4 regions of the Rhizobium sp. OAE497 genome follow, and region 2 is predicted to be linked to each of the others. Evidence: predicted binding sites of a transcription regulator. Region 2 holds the regulator's gene; each other region holds the start of a gene.

What was found. The regulator PhoB, encoded in region 2, activates phosphate uptake and scavenging genes when phosphate is short. The targets are predictions, from matches to a motif close to TGTCATNNANCTGTCAT.
Region 1: ugpB (sn-glycerol-3-phosphate ABC transporter substrate-binding protein UgpB) is a predicted target of PhoB. The motif match lies at 3,036-3,052, and genes of this name have one in related genera.
Region 3: pstS (phosphate ABC transporter substrate-binding protein PstS) is a predicted target of PhoB. The motif match lies at 2,488-2,504, and genes of this name have one in related genera.
Region 4: ABIE40_RS13860 (DUF1045 domain-containing protein) is a predicted target of PhoB. The motif match lies at 2,308-2,324, and genes of this name have one in related genera.

The regions. Positions count from the first base shown of each region.
Region 1 is NZ_JBEPOA010000001.1:267,378-272,537, reverse strand. Features, by position in the region: gene ugpE (sn-glycerol-3-phosphate ABC transporter permease UgpE) at 1-675, opposite strand, end outside; gene ugpA (sn-glycerol-3-phosphate ABC transporter permease UgpA) at 686-1,570, opposite strand; gene ugpB (sn-glycerol-3-phosphate ABC transporter substrate-binding protein UgpB) at 1,635-2,960, opposite strand; gene ABIE40_RS01375 (YraN family protein) at 3,075-3,443, opposite strand; gene rsmI (16S rRNA (cytidine(1402)-2'-O)-methyltransferase) at 3,443-4,354, opposite strand; gene ABIE40_RS01365 (hypothetical protein) at 4,344-4,505, opposite strand; gene dnaN (DNA polymerase III subunit beta) at 4,600-5,160, shown strand, end outside.
Region 2 is NZ_JBEPOA010000001.1:456,138-461,297, forward strand. Features, by position in the region: gene pstB (phosphate ABC transporter ATP-binding protein PstB) at 1-785, shown strand, start outside; gene phoU (phosphate signaling complex protein PhoU) at 830-1,543, shown strand; gene phoB (phosphate regulon transcriptional regulator PhoB) at 1,577-2,260, shown strand; partial or broken gene ABIE40_RS02315 (GcrA family cell cycle regulator) at 2,361-2,879, opposite strand; gene ABIE40_RS02320 (aspartate aminotransferase family protein) at 3,306-4,505, shown strand; gene argF (ornithine carbamoyltransferase) at 4,545-5,160, shown strand, end outside.
Region 3 is NZ_JBEPOA010000001.1:1,375,423-1,380,582, forward strand. Features, by position in the region: gene ABIE40_RS07035 (LysE family transporter) at 1-551, shown strand, start outside; gene ABIE40_RS07040 (cupin domain-containing protein) at 560-904, shown strand; gene ABIE40_RS07045 (MarR family winged helix-turn-helix transcriptional regulator) at 917-1,378, opposite strand; gene ABIE40_RS07050 (SDR family NAD(P)-dependent oxidoreductase) at 1,530-2,327, shown strand; gene pstS (phosphate ABC transporter substrate-binding protein PstS) at 2,619-3,641, shown strand; gene pstC (phosphate ABC transporter permease subunit PstC) at 3,726-4,703, shown strand; gene pstA (phosphate ABC transporter permease PstA) at 4,705-5,160, shown strand, end outside.
Region 4 is NZ_JBEPOA010000001.1:2,699,618-2,704,777, reverse strand. Features, by position in the region: gene ABIE40_RS13875 (hypothetical protein) at 1-364, shown strand, start outside; gene mnmC2 (tRNA (5-methylaminomethyl-2-thiouridine)(34)-methyltransferase MnmC2) at 389-1,111, opposite strand; gene ABIE40_RS13865 (NAD(P)/FAD-dependent oxidoreductase) at 1,110-2,285, shown strand; gene ABIE40_RS13860 (DUF1045 domain-containing protein) at 2,401-3,108, shown strand; gene ABIE40_RS13855 (AraC family transcriptional regulator) at 3,156-4,013, shown strand; gene ABIE40_RS13850 (AzlC family ABC transporter permease) at 4,120-4,785, shown strand; gene ABIE40_RS13845 (AzlD family protein) at 4,782-5,087, shown strand.

The DNA.
Region 1 (5,160 bases), 190 kb from region 2:
ATCGGTGGTGATCAGCATCGGCCAGAGATACTGGTTCCAGCCGTAGATGAAGAGGATGATGAACAGCGCAGCGATATTGGTGCGCGACAGCGGCAGCAGGATATCCTTGAAGAATTTCATGGCGCCTGCGCCATCGACGCGGGCCGCTTCCATCAGCTCTTCCGGGATCGTCAGGAAGAATTGACGAAACAGGAAGGTTGCTGTCGCCGAGGCGATCAGCGGGATGACGAGGCCCGGATAGGAATTCAACATGCCGAGATCGGCTACAACCTTGTAGGTCGCCAGGATGCGGACTTCGACCGGCAGCATCAGCGTCAGGAAGATGATCCAGAAGGCGACCATGCGCAGCGGGAAGCGGAAGTAGACGATCGCGAAAGCGGAGATGATCGAGATGGCGATCTTGCCGACGGCGATCAGCACGGCCATCAGCAGGCTGTTTGCCAGCATCAGCGCGAAAGGCGGCGCACCGGCCACCGAATTGCCAGCGCTCAGCAGCTGGTCGAAATTGGCAACCAGCTGGTCGCCCGGAAGCAGCGGCGTGAGGCCACTCATGAAGTCGGTCGGACCATGGGTGGCTGCGATGAAGGCGAGGTAGACGGGGAAGACCACCGTGACGACGCCGACGATCAGGATGAAGTGCGTGAGGACGTTCAGAAAGGGGCGGTTCTCGATCATCGCTCGGGCCTCAATACTGTACTTTTTTCTCGATCCAGCGGAACTGGACGACGGTGAGGACGACGACGATCAGCATCAGCACGACGGACTGCGCGGCCGAAGGGCCAAGGTTCAGCCCAACGAAGCCATCGGCATAGACCTTGTAAACAAGCGTGTTCGTCGATTGCGACGGGCCGCCAGAGGTCGTGGAGTCGACGATCGGGAAGGTGTCGAATAGCGCGTAGGTGACGTTGATGACGGCCAGGAAGAAGGTCGTCGGCGAAATCAGCGGGAAGACCACCGTCCAGAAGCGCTTGAACGGACCGGCGCCATCGATCGACGCGGCCTCGATCACCGACTGCGGTACAGACTGCAGGCCGGCGACGAAGAACAGGAAATTGTAGGAGATCTGCTTCCAGGCCGAGGCGATGACGATGAGGATCATTGCGTCATTGCCATCGAGGCGGTGGTTCCAGTCATAGCCGAACTGGCGAAGGATGTAAGGCAGGATGCCGATGCTGGGGTTGAACATGAACCACCAGAGGAGACCGGCGGCCGCAGGCGCCACCGCGTAGGGCCAGACGAGCAGCGTCGTATAGATGCGTCCGCTCTTCAGAACACGATTGACGCAGACGGCGAAGAGCAGCGACACGCCCATCGACAGAACGGTGACTGAGACCGAGAAGATCAGCGTCACCCAGAGCGCGTTCATGTAATCGCTGCTGCCGAACAGCTTCGTGTAGTTGGCGAACCAGACGAAGGTGGTCTTCATGCCGAAGGGATCTTCGCGCAGGAAGGACTGGCGAAAGGCCTGGAAAGCCGGCCAGATGAAGAAGACCAACGTGACTGCGAGCTGCGGCGCCAGAAGGAAATATGGCAGGACGCGGTTCGAGAAGATTGTGCGCTTTGTCTGCATGGCTCGCCCCGATATGGAAAGGCCCTCCCCGGAGCGGGGAGGGCTTGGCTTCAGCCTCGAAAGCTTAGTTCGAGTTTGCTTCTTCGAATTCGCGCAGGATGGCGTTGCCTTCCTTGACGGCTTCGTCGAGCGCCTGCTGGGCGGTCTGCTTGCCGGAGAGCACGGTTTCGAACTGCTGGTCGATGACGTCACGGATCTGCGTCAGGTTGCCGAAACGAACGCCCTTGGAGTTGTCGGACGGCGTGCCGCGCAGGATCTGCTTCAGGCCAACGTCGGAGCCCGGGTTCTTTTCGTAGTAACCCTGCGACTTGCCGAGGTCGTAAGCAGCAGTGGTGATCGGCAGGTAGCCAGAGAACTGGTGCCAATCAGCCTGAACTTCCGGCTGGCTGAGGTAGGTGTAGAACTTGGCAACGCCCTTGTAGACTTCCGGCTTCTGGCCGTTCAGCGTCCAGAGCGTCGCGCCGCCGATGATCGAGTTCTTCGGATCCTTGGTGACGTCGTCGTAGTAAGGCAGCGTCGAGAAACCTACCTGGAAGGCCTTGGCGTTGTTGATGACGCCAGCGCGCGAACCCGAGGAGCCCATATAGATGGCGCATTCCTGCGAGTAGAACTTCGGAGCTGCATCGGGGCCGCCGCCCGGGCCGCCGTACTGGAAGTAACCGGCATCCTGCCACTTCTTCAGGTCGGTCCAGAGACGAGCCTGGTTCGGGCCGTTGAAGCTGAGCTCAGCCTTGGTGCCGCCGAAGCCATTTTGCAGCGTGCCGTAGGGCAGGTCATGGATGGCCGAGAAGTTTTCGAGGCCGAGCCAGGTTGCAGCGTAGGTGATGGTGAAGCCGCACTTGGCAGCGCCGGAATCGACGATCTTCTTCGAGAATTCTGCCAGTTCGGCATAGGTCTTCGGAGCGACTTCCGGATCAAGGCCAGCCTTCTTGAAGACGTCCTTGTTGTAATAGAGGATCGGCGTCGAGGAGTTGAACGGGAAGGAGAGGATGTTGCCTTCCGGGTCGGAGTAGTAGCCGACGACGGGAGCGATGAACTTCGACGGATCCCACGGCTCGCCTTCATCGGCCATCAGCTTGTAGACCGGATAAACGGCGCCCTTGGCGGCCATCATCGTGCCGGTGCCGACTTCGAAGACCTGAACGATAGCCGGCTGCTGACCTGCGCGGAAAGCGGCGATAGCGGCAGTCAGGGTCTCAGGATAGGTGCCCTTGAAAACCGGGGTCACGTGATATTCGGTCTGGCTGTCGTTGAACTTCTGAACGATCTGCTCGAGCTTCTGGCCGAGCTCGCCGCCCATGGCGTGCCACCAGGTGATTTCGGTTGCGGCAAAGGACGCCGACGAAGACAATACGACCGCAGCGGCGGCCAGAGAAAACGTCTTGAACATGGATAAACCCTCTCCACCAGTTATTGGGGTGAGGAAGCCAATAGAGGCCTTCCGTGACGTCTCCTTTACATTTGTATGACAGAAAAATTACAAATGCACGCCTATGCAATATGCCTAAAAGGCATTGTGGAAATGCCGGGGCAACCGGCCTGGAAGCACTGCAACGATGTCGTAGCGTTGTGATAGCAGGTGGCTGTTCGTCTGGCGAGCAAGCCAGAGATCGCTCGCATCCCGGATGCGTTTCTGAGCCGCATAAGAAACGGCATCGACCGCGACCCGCTCTTCACGCCGGGCTTTAACCTCGACGAAAACGGCAAGATCGCCCTTGCGGGCGATGATATCGATCTCGCCAAGCTTGGTGCGATAGCGGAAAGCGGCGATGCGGTAGCCCTTCATCAGCAGGTAGAGCGCCGCCACATATTCGGAGAAATGTCCGCGGCGGAGCGCCTTCTGTCTGCTGACGCTCGTGCCGCTATCGCTCATCAGGCGCCCTTCATGTCGAGGAGGCGCTGATAGAGTTCCTTGCGCGGCAGACCGGTGAGCCGCGCCGCCTCGGCCGCCGCTTTTGCCGTCGGCATGGTGCCGGAGAGATCGGCAAGGATCGCATCGACGTCAGCGGCGTCGGCCGGTTTTTCCTCCGGCGGCGCGACGACAAGGACGATCTCGCCTTTCACATTATCGTTCTCGGCATAATAGGCGGCGAGATCTGCAAGCGTGCCGCGGCGAAACTCCTCGTAGGTCTTCGTCAGCTCGCGGCAGACGGAGGCCATGCGATCGCCGCCAAGGACGTCGGCGGCCGCAGAAAGCGTCGCGCCGATGCGGTGGGGAGACTCAAAGAGGAGTAGCGTGGCGGGGGTCGCCGCGAATTCACCGAGCCGGTCGCGCCGCGCCTTGTCCTTGACGGGAAGAAACCCGGCAAAGAGGAAGGCATCGTTCGGAAGACCTGAACCGACGAGTGCGGCGAGCGGCGCCGAGGCGCCGGGTATTGGGATGACGCGGTATCCGCTGTCGATCGTCGTCTGCGCCAGGCGGTAACCGGGATCGGAAACCAGCGGCGTTCCGGCATCGGAAACGAGTGCGACGGACTTTCCGGCCTCCAGTGCCTGCAGCAGGCGCGGCCCGGCCTCGTCGGCATTATGTTCGTGATAGGCGAAAGGGCGGTTCTGAATGCCGTAGCGGTCGAGCAGCACGCGAGTGACGCGCGTATCCTCGCAGGCGAGCACATCGGCACCGGCAAGCGTTTCGAGCGCGCGAAGCGTGATATCGCCGAGATTGCCGATCGGCGTCGCGACCAGATAGAGCGCGGCCTCGAGCGGGCGCGCAGGTATGCTGACATTATGCAGGCGGTAGGTGCGGTGTTTACCGCCCTCGCCCGCCGTCTCTTCATTGCTCAATTTCAAAGGCCCTCTCTGGCGTCGGCCCTTTATGCGCGCAGGCTTCGTTCGCGGCAAGGGTTCGGATTTCTGTGAGCATCATCGTGTAAAACCACCTTTGCAGCCGCGCAAAGCCTTGCACCCCTTGCAATGCCCGGCAAAGTTCTGCCATTTTGCCCGTCCACTCCTCCGGCCATGGAGCCGGAAAGGCATTTTCTGGCGCGCCTGCGCGCCCGGACAGTCACGGTCGAAAGCGGTAGCATCCCATGCGTATTACTATTGAGCGTTCCAATCTCCTGAAGTCGCTGAACCACGTTCACCGCGTCGTCGAACGCCGGAACACGATCCCGATCCTGTCCAACATCCTGCTGCGTGCCGATGGCCAGAACCTCGACATGAAGGCGACCGACCTCGATCTCGAAGTCACGGAAGCGACGCCCGCCAATGTCGAACAGGCAGGCGCGACCACCGTTCCGGCCCATCTTCTTTACGACATCGTCCGCAAGCTGCCCGACGGCTCGGAAGTTCTGCTTGCGACATCGACGGATGGCGGCTCGATGACCGTGCAGTCCGGCCGCTCGAAATTCTCGCTGCAGTGCCTGCCGCAATCCGACTTCCCGGATCTGACCGCCGGCACCTTCACGCATTCCTTCAAGCTGAAGGCAACGGATCTCAAGATGCTGATCGATCGCACCCAGTTTGCGATCTCGACCGAAGAGACCCGCTATTACCTGAACGGCATCTTCTTCCACACGATCGAAAGCGAAGGCGACCTGAAGCTGCGCGCCGTTGCGACCGACGGTCACCGTCTCGCCCGTGCCGACGTC
Region 2 (5,160 bases):
AGGCTCTGGACCAGAAGATGAACAGCATTCCCTACAAGATGATCGGCCAGGACGTTTCCGTCTATTACGGCGAAAAGCGCGCCCTCTTCGACGTCAAGCTGAACATCCGCGAAAACACCGTCACGGCGCTCATCGGCCCGTCCGGCTGCGGCAAGTCCACCTTCCTACGCAGCCTGAACCGCATGAACGACACGATCGACAATTGCCGCGTCACCGGCAAGATCACGCTCGATGGCGACGATATCTACGATCCGGATATCGACGTCGTCGAACTGCGCGCCCGCGTCGGAATGGTGTTCCAGAAGCCGAACCCGTTCCCGAAGTCGATCTATGAGAACGTTGCCTACGGCCCGCGCATCCATGGTCTTGCCAAGACCAAGGCCGACATGGACCAGATCGTAGAGACCAGCCTGCAACGCGCCGGCCTGTGGAACGAGGTCAAGGACCGCGTTCATGAATCCGGCACAGGCCTCTCCGGCGGTCAGCAGCAGCGCCTTTGCATCGCCCGCGCCGTTGCCGTCTCGCCCGAAGTCATCCTGATGGACGAGCCGTGCTCGGCACTCGACCCGATCGCCACCGCAAAGGTCGAGGAACTGATCCACGAGCTGCGCGAAGCCTACACGATCGTCATCGTCACGCACTCCATGCAGCAGGCCGCTCGCGTTTCGCAGCGCACGGCCATGTTCCATCTCGGCAATCTCGTCGAGGAGAACGACACCGACAAGATGTTCACCAATCCGGACGATCCGCGCACCCAGGATTACATCATGGGCCGCTTCGGCTGATCTTTGGCGTCACGACCCCCGATAGACACTCAAGGACTTTCCCCATGGCATCGACACATATTTTTTCTGCGTATGACGAAGACCTGAAGTTCCTCTCGCGCCGCATTTCCGAAATGGGCGGCCTGGCCGAGCAGATGGTTTCCGACGCTGTCCGCGCCCTCGTCAACGGCGACGCGGCACTGGCGCAGAAGGTCATCTCCGACGACGTGATCCTCGATCACGCCGAGCGCGAGATCAACGACAAGGCGATCGTCACCATCGCCCGCCGCCAGCCGATGGCGTCGGACCTGCGCGAGATCATGGGTTCGATCCGCATCGCCGCCGACCTCGAGCGCGTCGGCGACCTCGGCAAGAACACCGCAAAGCGCGTCATCGCCGTGCAGAGCACCGGCGTTCCGCGCAAGCTCGCCCGTGGCCTGGAGCATCTCTCCGAGCTCGCTCTCGTCCAGCTGAAGGAAGTGCTCGACGTCTACACGACGCGTGCTGCCGACAAGGCGAAGTCGATCCGCGAGCGCGACGAGGAAATCGACGCGATGTACACGTCGCTGTTCCGCGAGCTCCTCACCTACATGATGGAAGATCCGCGCAACATCACCAGCTGCACGCATCTGCTCTTCTGCGCCAAGAACATCGAGCGCATCGGCGACCACGCCACCAACATTGCTGAAACCATCTACTACATGGCGACCGGCGCTCAGCCGGAAGGCGAGCGTCCGAAGGACGACACCGCCAACACCGTCGGCGCGGTAACGGAATAATCATCCGGACCGGGCCTCAGGAGACAGAATAGAATGATCCCGAGAGTTGCAGTCGTTGAAGACGAAGAAGCACTGAGCGTGCTTCTTCGCTACAATCTCGAAGCCGAAGGTTTCGAAGTCGATACCATCCTGCGCGGCGACGAGGCGGAAATCCGCCTCCAGGAGCGCACGCCGGACCTTCTTATCCTCGATTGGATGCTGCCTGGCGTATCAGGCATCGAGCTCTGCCGCCGGCTGCGCATGCGCCCGGAAACCGAGCGTCTGCCGATCATCATGCTGACGGCGCGCGGCGAAGAGAGCGAGCGCGTCCGTGGCCTGTCGACCGGCGCCGACGACTATGTCGTCAAGCCGTTCTCGACGCCCGAGCTCGTTGCCCGCGTCAAGGCGATGCTGCGGCGCGCCAAGCCGGAAGTTCTCTCGACCGTGCTGAAGTGCGGCGATATCGAACTCGACCGCGAAACGCACCGCGTTCACCGCAAGACCCGCGAAGTCCGTCTCGGACCGACCGAGTTCCGCCTCCTGGAGTTTCTGATGTCGTCGCCGGGCCGCGTCTTCTCGCGCTCGCAACTGCTCGACGGCGTCTGGGGTCACGACATCTATGTCGACGAGCGTACCGTCGACGTCCATGTCGGCCGCCTGCGCAAGGCGCTCAACTTCTCGAACATGCAGGATGTCATCCGCACCGTCCGCGGTGCCGGTTATTCCATGGAAGCCTGAGTGATCAAGGAGGCTACGGCCTCCTGATATGCAGATACAAAAAAACGGGCCGAAAGGCCCGTTTTTCGTTTGTCTTTACCCGGCTCAGTTTGCCCGGGCGTGCGGCCCTGCGGCGATCATTGACCGGCTGGTAAGCCAGGCGCTGGTGATAGGTGCAGTAGGGCGAAGAATCCGGGCTTTCGCAGCCGCAGAAATGGAAATCGTCCTTCAGCGGATCGCCGACCGGCCACTTGCAGGTACGCTCGGTCAGTTCCGTCAGGCCGAGACGGCGCGAGATCGGCACGACAACGTTGGAAGCGGGACGATATTCCATCTCCTCCATGACGTCGATTTCGATCTCTTCCTTCAGCATCGTTGCGCCCTGCGGGCGGGCAACGGTGCGGGTCGTCATGCGCGATGCGTAGTTCGGAGCGCGCGGTGCCGAAGTCGTGCGCTTCGGAGCCCGTGCCGCCGTCGCATTGCCGCCGGCCTTGGCACGGCCCGGCAGTGCCAGACGGTGAACCTTGCCGATAACGGCATTCCGGCTCACGCCTCCAAGTTGCGCCGCGATCTGGCTAGCGCTCAACCCTTCGGACCACAGTTTCTTGAGTTTCTCGACCCGCTCGTCTGTCCAGTTCATGCCCTGTGTCTCCGCCGTTTAAGCGTTGTGAAGGCAGAATCCTTCACCGTTTGCCCCGGATGAATCCGACACAAGAAACGCTTGACTAATTTTGGTGACTAGTTCCGCCGCATGCAGTCTAGTAATTGAGTTTTAACCTAGTGTGAGGCTGACTCCGTGACAAGAGTCGCGGGAATCCGGATGAATCGAATTTCAAGTTTTCCCCAACTTGCTTCCCCACAGAGTCATTTCTGCAACATTAGCTGTTGATGAAACGCGACATCGCTTGAGCGTCACCCAGAAGCCACGAAAGCCGTAGTTTTGTTGACATTGCAGTGCGAAAAGTAAATAGTGCACAGCGCCGCCGAGAGGCGGCATTTTTAATTTTTCGGACCTGGTTTTTTAGCCGGAGTCCGGTTGCCCATAACGCTGACAGGAGACCGCGCCATGGCTGAAGCCGCGCCGCTATATGATACCTATTCTCGTGCCCCTCTGCGGTTCGAGCGAGGTGAGGGCGTCTGGCTGATTACCGAGTCCGGCGAGCGATATCTGGATTTTGGCGCCGGCGTTGCCGTGACCGCTGTCGGCCACAGCCATCCTCATGTTGTCGATGCCCTGAAGGCGCAGGCCGAGAAGGTCTGGCACCTCTCCAACATCTACGAGATCCCAGGCCAGGAAAAGCTCGCAACGAGGCTGACGGAAGCGACTTTCGCCGACAAGGTGTTCTTCACCAATTCGGGTGCGGAAGCCCTGGAATGCGCGATCAAGACCGCGCGCCGCTACCAGTATTCGAAGGGCCATCCGGAGCGCTTCCATATCATCACCTTCGAAGGCGCCTTCCATGGCCGTACGCTGGCGACGATCGCCGCCGGCGGCCAGGAAAAGTATCTCGAAGGCTTCGGTCCTAAGACCCCTGGTTTTGATCAGGTGCCTTTCGGCGATGTTGAAGCCGTCCGCGCGGCGATCACCGATGCGACGGCTGGCATTCTCATCGAGCCGGTACAGGGCGAGGGCGGTATCCGCCCGGCGACCGTCGAGTTCATGAAGGCGCTGCGCCAGCTCTGCGATGAGCATGGCCTGCTGCTGATCCTCGACGAAGTGCAGACCGGCGTTGGCCGTACCGGCAAGTTCTTCGCCTATGAATGGTCCGGTGTGAGCCCCGACATCATGGCTGTTGCCAAGGGCATCGGCGGCGGTTTCCCGCTCGGCGCCTGCCTTGCGACGGCTGAGGCGGCCTCCGGCATGAAGGCCGGCACGCACGGCTCGACCTATGGCGGCAATCCGCTCGCCATGGCCGTCGGCAGTGCCGTTCTCGATATCGTGCTCGCCGATGGCTTCCTGCAGCACGTCCGCGACGTGTCGCTGGTCTTCCGCCAGGGGCTGGCGTCGCTGAAGGATCGCTATCCTGACGTGATCGAGGATATCCGCGGCGAAGGCCTGCTGCTCGGCATCAAGGCCGCCGTTCCCTCGAGCGAACTCCTGGCTGCGATCCGCGGCGCGCATCTGCTGGGTGTCCCGGCGGGCGATAACGTCATCCGTCTCCTGCCGCCTCTGGTGGTGACTGCGGAAGAAGCCCGCGAAGGCCTCGCACGCATCGAGCAGGCCGCCGAGAGCATTCGCGCAGCCAAGGCCAAGAAGACGGCTTGAACGGATAGATGCCTTACGAGGCAAACAGGTAAGGACGACATGGCTTCCCCCAAACACTTCCTCGATCTCTCGGCGGTCAGCTCCGCCGATCTGCGCGTCATCATGAATGATGCGATCTCGCGCAAGCAGGCTTTCAAGGCCGGCGCCGGCGACAAGCCGCTCGCCGGCAAGATGCTGGCGATGATCTTCGAAAAGCCGTCCACACGTACCCGCGTCTCCTTCGATGTCGGCATGCGCCAGCTCGGCGGCGAGACACTGTTCCTCTCGGGCACCGAGATGCAGCTCGGCCGCGCCGAGACGATTGGCGACACCGCGAAGGTCCTGTCGCGCTATGTCGATGCGATCATGATCCGCACCACCGAGCATCACCGCATGCTCGAGCTTGCCGAGCATGCCACCGTGCCGGTCATCAACGCGCTGACCGACGATACGCATCCGTGCCAGATCATGGCCGATATCATGACCTTCGAAGAGCATCGCGGCCCGATCAAGGGCAAGACGATCGCCTGGACGGGCGACGGCAACAACGTGCTGCATTCGCTGGTCGAAGGCGCTGCCCGTTTCGGCTATCGCATGAACATGGCCGTACCCCTTGGTTCCGAGCCGAAGGATCACTATCTGAACTGGGCCCGCAATGAGGGCGCCGAAATCCTGC
Region 3 (5,160 bases), 920 kb from region 2:
TCGTGGTGCGCACGGCGCTCGAAGGCTCTGCCCGCGCTGCGGTCGCGGTGATCGCTGGCGTCATTCTCGGCACCTTCTGTTGGGGACTGGCGGGCTGGCTCGGGATCAGCGCGCTATTTGCGGCCGCCCCCTTCGCCTATCTCTTCCTGAAGATCGCCGGTGGCGCCTATCTTCTCTGGCTCGGGGCCAAGCTGCTCTGGCGCACCTACCGCCACGCTGCGCTGCCGGGCGAACCCGTGCTGCGCCCCGCAATCAGCCCGAAGCAGGCTTTCTGGTCGGGTCTTGCCACCAATCTCGCCAATCCGAAATCCGCCTTCTTCGTCGCCAGTCTCTTCGCCGCGACGTTGCCGGCCGATCATTCCTGGATGCATGGCGCGCTTGCCGTCGCCACCATGGTCCTAGTCTCGTCGCTCTGGTACACGCTGGTGCTGACGATCCTGCGCAATCCGGCCGTTGCCGGTGCCTATGCCCGCGGCCGCCGGGTCATCGATGCCATGGCCGGCGTCATCTTCATGGGCTTCGGCATGAAGCTCCTCACATCCGCCCGCTAGGAGGCCCTATGCCGAACCAGTTCGTTTTCGATATCGACGCCGTCGAACCGGAGGCCGGCGCTCCCGATGCGGACCGCATCCTCTCCGGCGATCCCCAGTTCCGCACCTGGAATTTCGAGGAAGCCGAGGGCGGCCTCTACGCTGGCATCTGGGAAGCGACACCCGGCAAGTGGCGCATTTCCTACGACGAATGGGAATATTTCAACGTCCTCTCCGGCCACTCGATCGTTACCGAAGACGGCGGCGCCGCCGTTCACCTCAAAGCCGGCGACCGGATGATCCTCAGACCCGGCTTCAAGGGAACCTGGGAAGTCATTGAAACGACTCGCAAGGATTACGTGATCCGGCTGTAGCGGCGAGCCGCCTCAACGTCTGAAACTCTCCGCAAATTCCGCTGAGGAAATGCGGTTCAGCGTGTTGCGCAGCTCTGCCGCGGCTTCAGCGCCGAAGGCGTTTTCGAAGCGGTCGCGAGCTTCGGCCCAGAGGCGGTTGCCTTCCTCCCATTTGGCGATGCCGGCTGGCGTCAGCATGGCGCGCTTGACGCGCTTGTCCTTCGCATCCGGCTCAAGCTTCACCAGCCCATCCCGGATCAGCGGTTTCAGCGTGTGGCCGAGTGCCGAAAGGTCCATGACGAGCCCGTCGGCCAGGAATTTCAGCGAGGGCCTGCCGTTCATGTGGATCTGCGTCATCAGGCTGAATTGCGTGCCTCTCAGCCCGCTCGGCGCAAACACATCCTCGTAGAGCTGCCCGAGCTGTCGCGTTGCGCGGCGAAGCGCGCTGTTGCTGCAAACGGCCCAGCTTTCGTAAACCGGTACTTTCTCATCCATCGTCGATCTCCTGATCCCATCTCCCCGCATCGTGGGCGATCGTCAATCGCCTTTGATTATTTTTCTGCCGTGCGCTCTTGCGCAAAATCCAATCGATCTCAATATAGTGGCATATACCACTAATTACCAACGCATCGAAAAGGATTTAGCGATGTCACACTCGTCTCTTGGTGCTGCTCTCATCACCGGCGCCTCCGCCGGCATCGGCGCCACCTATGCCGATCGCCTTGCAAAACGTGGCTACGATCTGCTGCTGGTGGCCCGCGACGCCGCCCGCTTGAAGGCTCTGGCGGACAAGCTTTCGGCTGCTCATGGCATCAAGGCAGAGGTGTTTCAGGCCGACCTGACCAATCGCGACGAAGTGCGCAAGGTTGAGAAGCGGCTGCGGGAGGACGAGGCGATCACGCTTCTCGTCAACAATGCCGGCATCGGCTCGAAAACCACGATGCTCGAAGATGATATCGATTATCTCGAGACGATGATCGAAGTGAACGTCGTTGCCGTCAACCGCCTCGGCGTCGCTGCCGCCCAGACTTTTGCCAAGCGCGGCAAGGGTAGCATCATCAACATCGCCTCGGTCGTGGCCTTCCTCGCTGAGCGGTTCCACGGTACCTACAATGCCACCAAGGCATTCGTGCTCAACCTCACGCAGTCGATCCATGCCGAAGCGGGTCCGAAGGGCGTCAAGGTTCAGGCAGTTCTGCCGGGCCTCACCCGCACCGAAATCTTCGAGCGCGCCGGCAATTCCATCGATCAGCTGCCGCCGTCGATGGTCATGGAGGTCACTGATCTCGTCGATGCCGCACTCGCCGGTTTCGACCAGGGCGAAGTCGTTACCATTCCGTCGCTCCCGGATCCCGCCGACTACGAAGCCTTCACGACCGCGCGCCACGCACTCGGTCCGAACCTCTCTCATAACAAGCCGGCAAGCCGCTACGGCGTCGCTTAATCGGTAAGCCTGGGTGTCGAGCTGCGTCAAACCAACGCAGCTCGACATTAACATTTTGTAATCTTTCCAGAGCCTTACAAGTTAAATCCTTGATTTAGTGAATGAACACTTCTGCACGCATGTTCCGCCTTGAGGCACTGACTCCGAACTGTCGCAGGACTGTCATCAAACTGTAATGTGCAGCGCCTAGCCCGCCTTTGCGACGGGAAATTTCAGCGCCCTTGCCAATGGATACCCCCTCCATGGCGCCGGTCTCGTCGATTGTTCGTTCCATTCAGGGAAGAGACCATAATGCTCACCAAGAAACTTCTTTCGGCCTGCCTCGGCGCCGGCCTGGCTGCGGCTTTCGCAGTCTCCGCTTCCGCCGCCGACATTACCGGCGCTGGTTCGACCTTCGTCTATCCGGTCCTGTCCAAGTGGTCTGCGGACTACAACAAGCAGACCGGCGACAAGCTGAACTACCAGTCGATCGGCTCGGGCGGCGGTATCGCCCAGATCAAGGCTGCTACGGTCGATTTCGGCGCGTCCGACGCTCCGATGAAGCCTGAAGACCTTTCGGCCGGTGGCTTCGGCCAGTTCCCGGTCGTCGTCGGCGGCATCGTTCCCGTCATCAACGTCAAGGGCATCAAGTCGGGCGAACTCAAGCTCTCGGGCAAGGTTCTCGCCGACATCTACCTCGGCAACGTCACCAAGTGGAACGACAAGGCCATCGCCGACCTGAACCCGGGCCTCAAGCTGCCCGACAGCCAGATCGCCGTCGTTCACCGTTCGGACGGCTCGGGCACCTCGTTCAACTGGACGAACTTCTTCTCCAAGGTCAATCCGGACTGGAAGTCCAAGGTCGGTGAAGGCACCGCCGTCAACTGGCCGGTCGGTATCGGCGGCAAGGGCAACGAAGGCGTCGCTGCTTACGTCACCCGCGTCAAGGATTCGATCGGTTACGTCGAATACGCCTACGCCCTGCAGAACAAGCTGCCCTACGTTCTCGTCGAGAACGCTGCCGGCCAGTATCCGAAGCCGAATGCAGACAGCTTCTCGGCTGCCGCTGCCAGCGCCGAATGGGGCAAGGCTCAGGACTTCTACCTGATCATGACCAACGCTCCGGGCGAAAAGGCCTGGCCGATCACCGCGACCACCTGGGCGATCATGTACAAGCAGCCGAAGGACGCCGAGCGCTCCAAGGCCGCCTTCGCCTTCTTCAAGTGGGCGCTTGAGAACGGTCAGAAGGAAGCCTCTTCCCTCGACTACGTTCCGCTGCCGGCCAGCCTGGTCAAGCAGATCGAAGACTACTGGACGGCGTCCTTCAAGGGCTAAGTCCTCCGTGAATGCCGGGGCAGGGAGCGTTTCTCTCTGCCCCGATTGCTTTGAAGCCCCCTCAAAAGCAAGTCGAGTATAGATATGAGCGAAGCACTGGCATCGCTGCCGGCCGTTGGGCCGGAGGTGAAGCGCCGCGATGGCGCCACCGGCGACCGCATTTTCTTCTGGATCGTGATGGGCTGCGGCCTGTTCGTCCTCGCAGCGCTTCTGGCCGCTGCAATCTCCATGGCATGGGGCGGGCTTCTGGCCTTCCGCACCTTCGGCTTCGGTTTCATCACCGGCACCGAATGGGATCCCGTCGCCCAGCATTTTGCCGGTCTGGTACCGATCTACGGCACGCTGGTCACTTCTGCGCTGGCGATGCTGATCGGCGTTCCCATCAGCCTCGGCATTGCCGTCTTCGTCACGGAAGTCGCGCCGCGCTGGCTGCGCGGACCGATCGGCGGCGCCATCGAGCTGCTCGCCGGCATTCCCTCGATCATCTACGGCATGTGGGGCCTCTTCACCTTCGCCCCCTTCATGTCCGATTACGTTCAGCCGGCGCTGATCGACTGGCTGGGGCCGATCCCCGGCATCGGTCTGCTGTTCTCCGGCGCTCCGATGGGTATCGGCATGCTGACGTCGGGTATCGTGCTGGCGATCATGATCATTCCCTATATTTCTTCGGTCATGCGCGACGTCTTCCTCGTCGTTCCCGCGCAGCTGAAGGAATCGGCCTATGCGCTGGGTTCGACCCGCTGGGAAGTGGTGCGCGATATCGTCATCCCGCACACCCGCACCGCCGTCGTCGGCGGCATCTTTCTTGGCCTCGGCCGTGCGCTCGGCGAAACCATGGCCGTCACTTTCGTGCTCGGCAACACGCACAACATCGCGATCTCGCTGATGGAGCCCGGCAACTCGATTGCCGCCGCCATCGCCAACGAATTCACCGAAGCCGATACCGACATCTATCTGTCGTCGCTGATCGCCCTCGGCTTCATCCTCTTTGTCGTCACCTTCATCGTCCTTGCGGCCGCAAAGCTGATGCTGTTGCGCATGGCAAAGCAGAGAGGCGAGTAACATGAGCGTTTCCTCCTCCCTCTACCGCAGCCGCCAGATCAAGAGCGCAATCGCGCTGACGCTTTGCGTCGCCGCCACCGGCCTCGGCCTCATCTTCCTGATCTGGATCCTCTGGACGACGCTGATCAACGGCCTCTCGGCGCTGAGCCCGAAGCTCATCACCGAAATGACCCCGCCGCCGGGCGAAGACGGCGGTCTTGCCAATGCCTTCATGGGCAGCCTGATGATGGTGGTTCTCGCCGTCATCATCGGTACGCCGGTCGGCGTGCTGGCCGGCACATATCTCGCCGAATTCAGCCGCGGCAAGAAGATCGGCGATATCATCCGCTTCATGAACGACATCCTGCTGTCGGCGCCGTCGATCATCATCGGCCTGTTCGTCTACGAGCTCGTCGTGCGCCAGACCGGCCACTTTTCCGGCTATGCCGGCGGCATCGCGCTCGCCTTCATCTTCCTG
Region 4 (5,160 bases), 2.2 Mb from region 2:
AACTGAGATTGATCTCGATGCGGCGTTTTTTCGAATAGGATCAGGATCCGAATACTTTGACACTATCTTCGCCGAGATGGGAGGCGGTGATGTCGATTGCAGTTCAGTCATCGAGCAGATGATTCGACGAAAGGTCCACAGATCAGTTGGTGGGTTCATTCAGATGGCAATAGTTGACAGAAGTGGTTTCCATCATGTTCCAGTTATCGAAAGTATCGATGATAGCGCGCTGAGTGCAGTCAAGTTTATGGGGGCCGATGTGGACACGATCTTTAGGCCGCGCGGTTTCAAGTTTGGTACAATGGCTATGACGCTGGGCGTGAAAGCTCTAGATAATGAGCGTTTGATACATACCAACCAATGACAATGGTCTGAAAATAAACTTTGCTTAAGCGCCAGGCTTGGTGCCGCAGAGCATTTCGCGCTTTCCCGCAAAGCCCTTGCGCCGCTCGACGGCAAAGCCTGCCGCAACGAGATTGCGCCGGACGAAGCCGGCGGCCGCATAGGTGGCGAAGCTGCCGCCGGGAACGGTCTTGTCGCAGACGAGACGCATCAGCTCTTCCGACCACATGTCGCCGTTGCGCGACGGGGCGAAGCCATCGAGATACCAGGCATCGAAGCGCGGCTCGGCGGCCCTGACGCCGTCGAGCGCCGCACCACAGACGACGCTGAGGCGGGTCTGCGGATCGAGATCGAGACTGACGATGCCTTGCGGGCTATCGGGCCAGGCGGCGATCAGGCCGTCGCGCTCGGCGTCGATCTCCGGCCAGTGCGAGAGGGCGCGGGCAATCTCGTCGCGCTGCATCGGATAGAGCTCGAAGGAGATGAAGTGCAGGTGCTGGCCATCCCTGCGGTGAAGCTTCCACTGGCGCCAAGTCTCGGCGAAGTTCAGGCCGGTGCCGAAGCCGAGCTCGCCGATCTGGAAGCTCTGCTTTTCCGCCCAGCGCTCCGGTAGGCCGTTGCCGGAAAGGAAGACGTGGCCGCATTCGAGGCGGCCGTCGGTCTGGCAATAAAAATGATCGCCAAAGGCCTGCGAATAGGGCATATCGCCGTCTCGCCATTCGAGCGGCTGGCTGTTGCTGCCAATCTGATCGGGATCGATATCTGTCATGCCACAAGCCGATAGTCCGGCTCTTCTCTCCGGTCAATCCGCCGATCTTCTGATCGTCGGCGGCGGCATCATGGGCCTGTGGGCGGCTGTATATGCCGAGCGGCTGGGCATCGATACGCTGCTGATCGATGCCGGACGGATCGGCGGGGGCGCCAGCGGCGGCCTGCTGGGCGCGCTGATGCCGCATATGCCGGACAAGTGGAATGCCAAGAAGCAGTTCCAGTTCGACGCGCTGCTCAGCCTCGAAACCGAGATCGCGGCACTGGAAGCCGCCACCGGCCTTTCCGCAGGCTACCGCCGCTCCGGCCGGATCATTCCGCTGCCGAAGCCGCATCTGAAGACGATCGCGCTCCGGCATTCGGCCGATGCCGAGGTCAACTGGAACCAGCAGGGCCGCGCGTTTCACTGGCACGTTTCCGATCAGCCCGCCGTCAGCGGCTGGATCGATCCGGCTGCAGGCGGCAGCGGCTTCGTGCATGACACGCTGGCGGCGCGTGTTGCGCCGCGAGCGCTGGTCGCGGCGCTCAAGGCATTTCTCGATCAGGCGCGGCATGTGCGGATTGCCGAGATGGCGGCGCTTGGCTCGTTGGACGCGGAGGCAGGTACTGCCGAGATCGACGGCACCCGAATGAGCGTCGGCCACTGCATCATCGCGGCCGGGCATGCATCCTTCCCGATCCTGCAGCGCTTCAATCCCAGTCTGCCGCAACCACTGGGACAGCCGGTGAAGGGGCAGGCGGCGCTGCTGAAAGCCGATATCGATCCGGCCTTTCCAGTGATCTTCCGCGACGGTCTCTATATCGTGGCGCATGAAGGCGGCCATGTCGCGATCGGCAGCACCAGCGAGAACAGCTTCGCCGATCCCTATGGTACCGATGACCAGCTGGACCCGTTGATTGCGGCGGCGCGCGAAATGGCGCCGGCGTTGGCCGATGCGCCCGTCGTCGAACGCTGGGCAGGGTTGCGGCCGAAGGCGATCGACCGCGATCCGATGGTAGGGTGCCATCCCGATCATCCCCGGCTCCATGCGCTGACGGGTGGTTTCAAGGTGAGTTTCGGGCTGGCGCACAGGCTGGCGGAGGCCGTCATTCGCGATATCGCCGGTCAGCCCGCAGGGTTTGACCTGCCGGATAGTTTCGCGCTTTCCAGCCATATCACGGCCGCTTCACGCTAAACGTGAATTAGTCCAGAGCTTATTTCGTTATTCTGTCATGCAAATCACCTATCTGCTAGCGCATCGACGGTGCCGGATTCGGCCGTGCACTGCACTCTCAGATGGAGGAAATCGCATGCGTTATGCCATTTGCTTCACGCCTTCGCCGAGCGATCCGCTCAGCCATGTGGCGGCCAATTGGCTTGGCCGTAACGTCTTTTCGGGCGAGATGCTGGAGCCGCCGGCCGTTCGCGGGCTTGGCATTCACGAGATCGCCTTCCACACGGCCGTGCCGCGCCGCTATGGATTTCATGGCGTGCTGAAGGCACCGTTCCACCTTTCCGCGGATGTTTCGGAAGCACAACTCTTGCGGGAGCTGATGCGGTTCTCCGGCACGATCCAGCCTTTCAGTGTGCCGCGTATCGAAGTGGCCCGGCTCGGCAATTATTACAGCCTGGTGCCGACGCTGCCCTGCGAGAACGTCCGCTATCTGGCGTCGTCGATCGTCCAGCATTTCGATCGCTTTCGCGCGCCTCTGTCGGAAGCCGATATCGAACGCAGCGATCCCGATGGTCTCTCGGCGGCGCAATTCGCCAATCTGCACCGCTGGGGCAACCCTTACGTGATGGACGAATTCCGGTTCCACATGCCGGTCACCGGTCCCGTCAATTGCGTCGACATGCCCCGCATCGAGCAGGCGCTGCGGTCGATCTTCGAGCCTGTGCTGAACGAGCCGATCCAGATTTCCAACATCGCGCTGATGATGGAAGAGGGGATGGGCGGGCCGTTCCGCGTGCACTCGCTGCACCCGATGGGCAAGGTCAGCGCCCGCAAGATCGCTTGATCACTTTTGTTCAAGAAGCCGGCGCGGATTGGTGCTATATCCGCGCGATGCAGAATATCTCGCAGGAACAGGCAACCGATGTCATGCCGCTTGCCGGCGCGGAGACGACGCGCTTCTGGCGCGACCGCCGTTTCGGCGGCATGGAATGCCTGAGCGCAACCTTCCTGACCCACGAATTCGCGCCGCATGCGCATGATACGTTCAGTATCGGCGCCATCGAGAGCGGCAGCCAGATCGCCACGATCCGCGGCACGCGCGAGGCATCCGGCCCCGGCGACCTCTATCTGATCAATCCCGGCGAGACGCATGACGGGGCGCCGACCGAGGGCGGATACCGCTACCGGATGATCTATCCTGACATGGCGCTGTTCCGGGAAGTCCTCGAAGATGTGACCGGCAAGAGCTTTCAGGGTACGCCCGCCTTCGGCAAGCAGATCCTGCACGACCCGAAGCTCGCCGCCGCCTTTCAGCAGGCGCATGAGATTCTCGAAATCGGCAGCGGGGCGCTGGAGAGCAGCCAGGCGATGTTCCAGGTGCTCGACGCGATGTTCCGCCAGCATGGCAGTTCGATCATCGTGCCCGTCGATACCAAGGAGCGGTCGGCGGTGCGCCAGGCCCGCGACTACCTGATGGAGAACTACGCGACCGATATAGGGCTCGAGGAACTGGCAGGCGTTGCCGGGCTCAGCCGCGCGCATCTGATCCGCGCCTTCCGCAAGGAATTTCACATCACGCCGCATGCGTTCCTGACCGATATCCGCGTGCGGATCGCGCGGCGCAAGCTGCAGGCGGGCGAGCAGCCGGCGGAGATCGCGCTCGAGTGCGGCTTTGCCGATCAGGCGCATTTCACCCGCCATTTCAAGGCGCGCACCGGGATAACGCCCGGCCAGTACCGCGCCCGATAATCACTTTCGTTCAAGACGCCGCTTCGGCGCGGCTCTATGACCTCCGCAGCAAGCGGAGTTTTTGAACGTGAACAAGAATGAATTCTGGGCGGAATTTTCCGGCGGCATGCGGGCGATCGCGCCGCTGATCGCCGCCGTGATCCCGATCGGGCTGGTCTTCGGCGCCGTTGCCGCCACCAAGGGGCTTTCGCCCGTCGAGACCGGGCTGATGAGCGCGCTGGTCTTTGCCGGCGGATCGCAATTCGTGGCGATGGATATCTGGACGCATCCGGCCTCCTGGGCGGGGCTGGGCTTCGCGGCATTGCTCGTTAATATCCGCCATGTGCTGATGGGCGCCTCGATCGGCACCAAGATGCAGGCCTTTCCGCCGCGCGCCCGCTATCTCTCCGTGCTGCTCCTTGCCGACGAGATCTGGGCGATGGCGGAGTTCCGGGCCGGTGTGGCGCGGCTGACGCCGGCCTGGTTTGCCGGGCTCGCGACGCCGTTCTATCTCGCCTGGGTGATCTCGGGACTGGCAGGCGCCACGCTTGGTGCGTTCCTTGGCGATCCCGTGACGCTCGGCCTCGACTTTGCCTTTCCCGCCGTCTTCATCGTGCTGGTCATGGGCTTCTGGAAGGGGCCGGAGACGGGTGCGGTGCTGCTCGCCAGCGGCGCGGCCGCCGTGCTCACCCAGCATTTCATTCCCGGTGTCTGGTATATCGCTGCGGGTGCTCTCGCCGGTTTGGTCACCGCTCTCTTCAGCGGCAAGCGCCGCATCGAGGTAACGCCATGACGCTCGATCTTTCCACACTGCTCGCGATCCTGGCGATGGCGGCGGCGACCATCCTGACGCGGGTCAGCGGTCTCATCCTCATTCGCCATGTCTCGCTCGAAGGCAGCAGGCGCAAGGCGATCGAATCCATTCCGCCGGCGGTTCTGATGGCGGTGGTGGCGCCGACCGCCTTTGCGACCGGCATTGCCGAGACCATCGCCTGCGCGGTGACGGCGCTCGCGGCGCTTCGGCTGCCGATGCTGGCGGCGGTGGCATCGGGCGTCGTCAGCGTCGCGATCCTCAGGGCGATCGGCCTCAGCTGAGCGATTTCGTGAGAGACTTTCGCGATTTCCATGAAAGTCTCTTGCACATTTCCGGCTCGACTTTCGCTCTCCG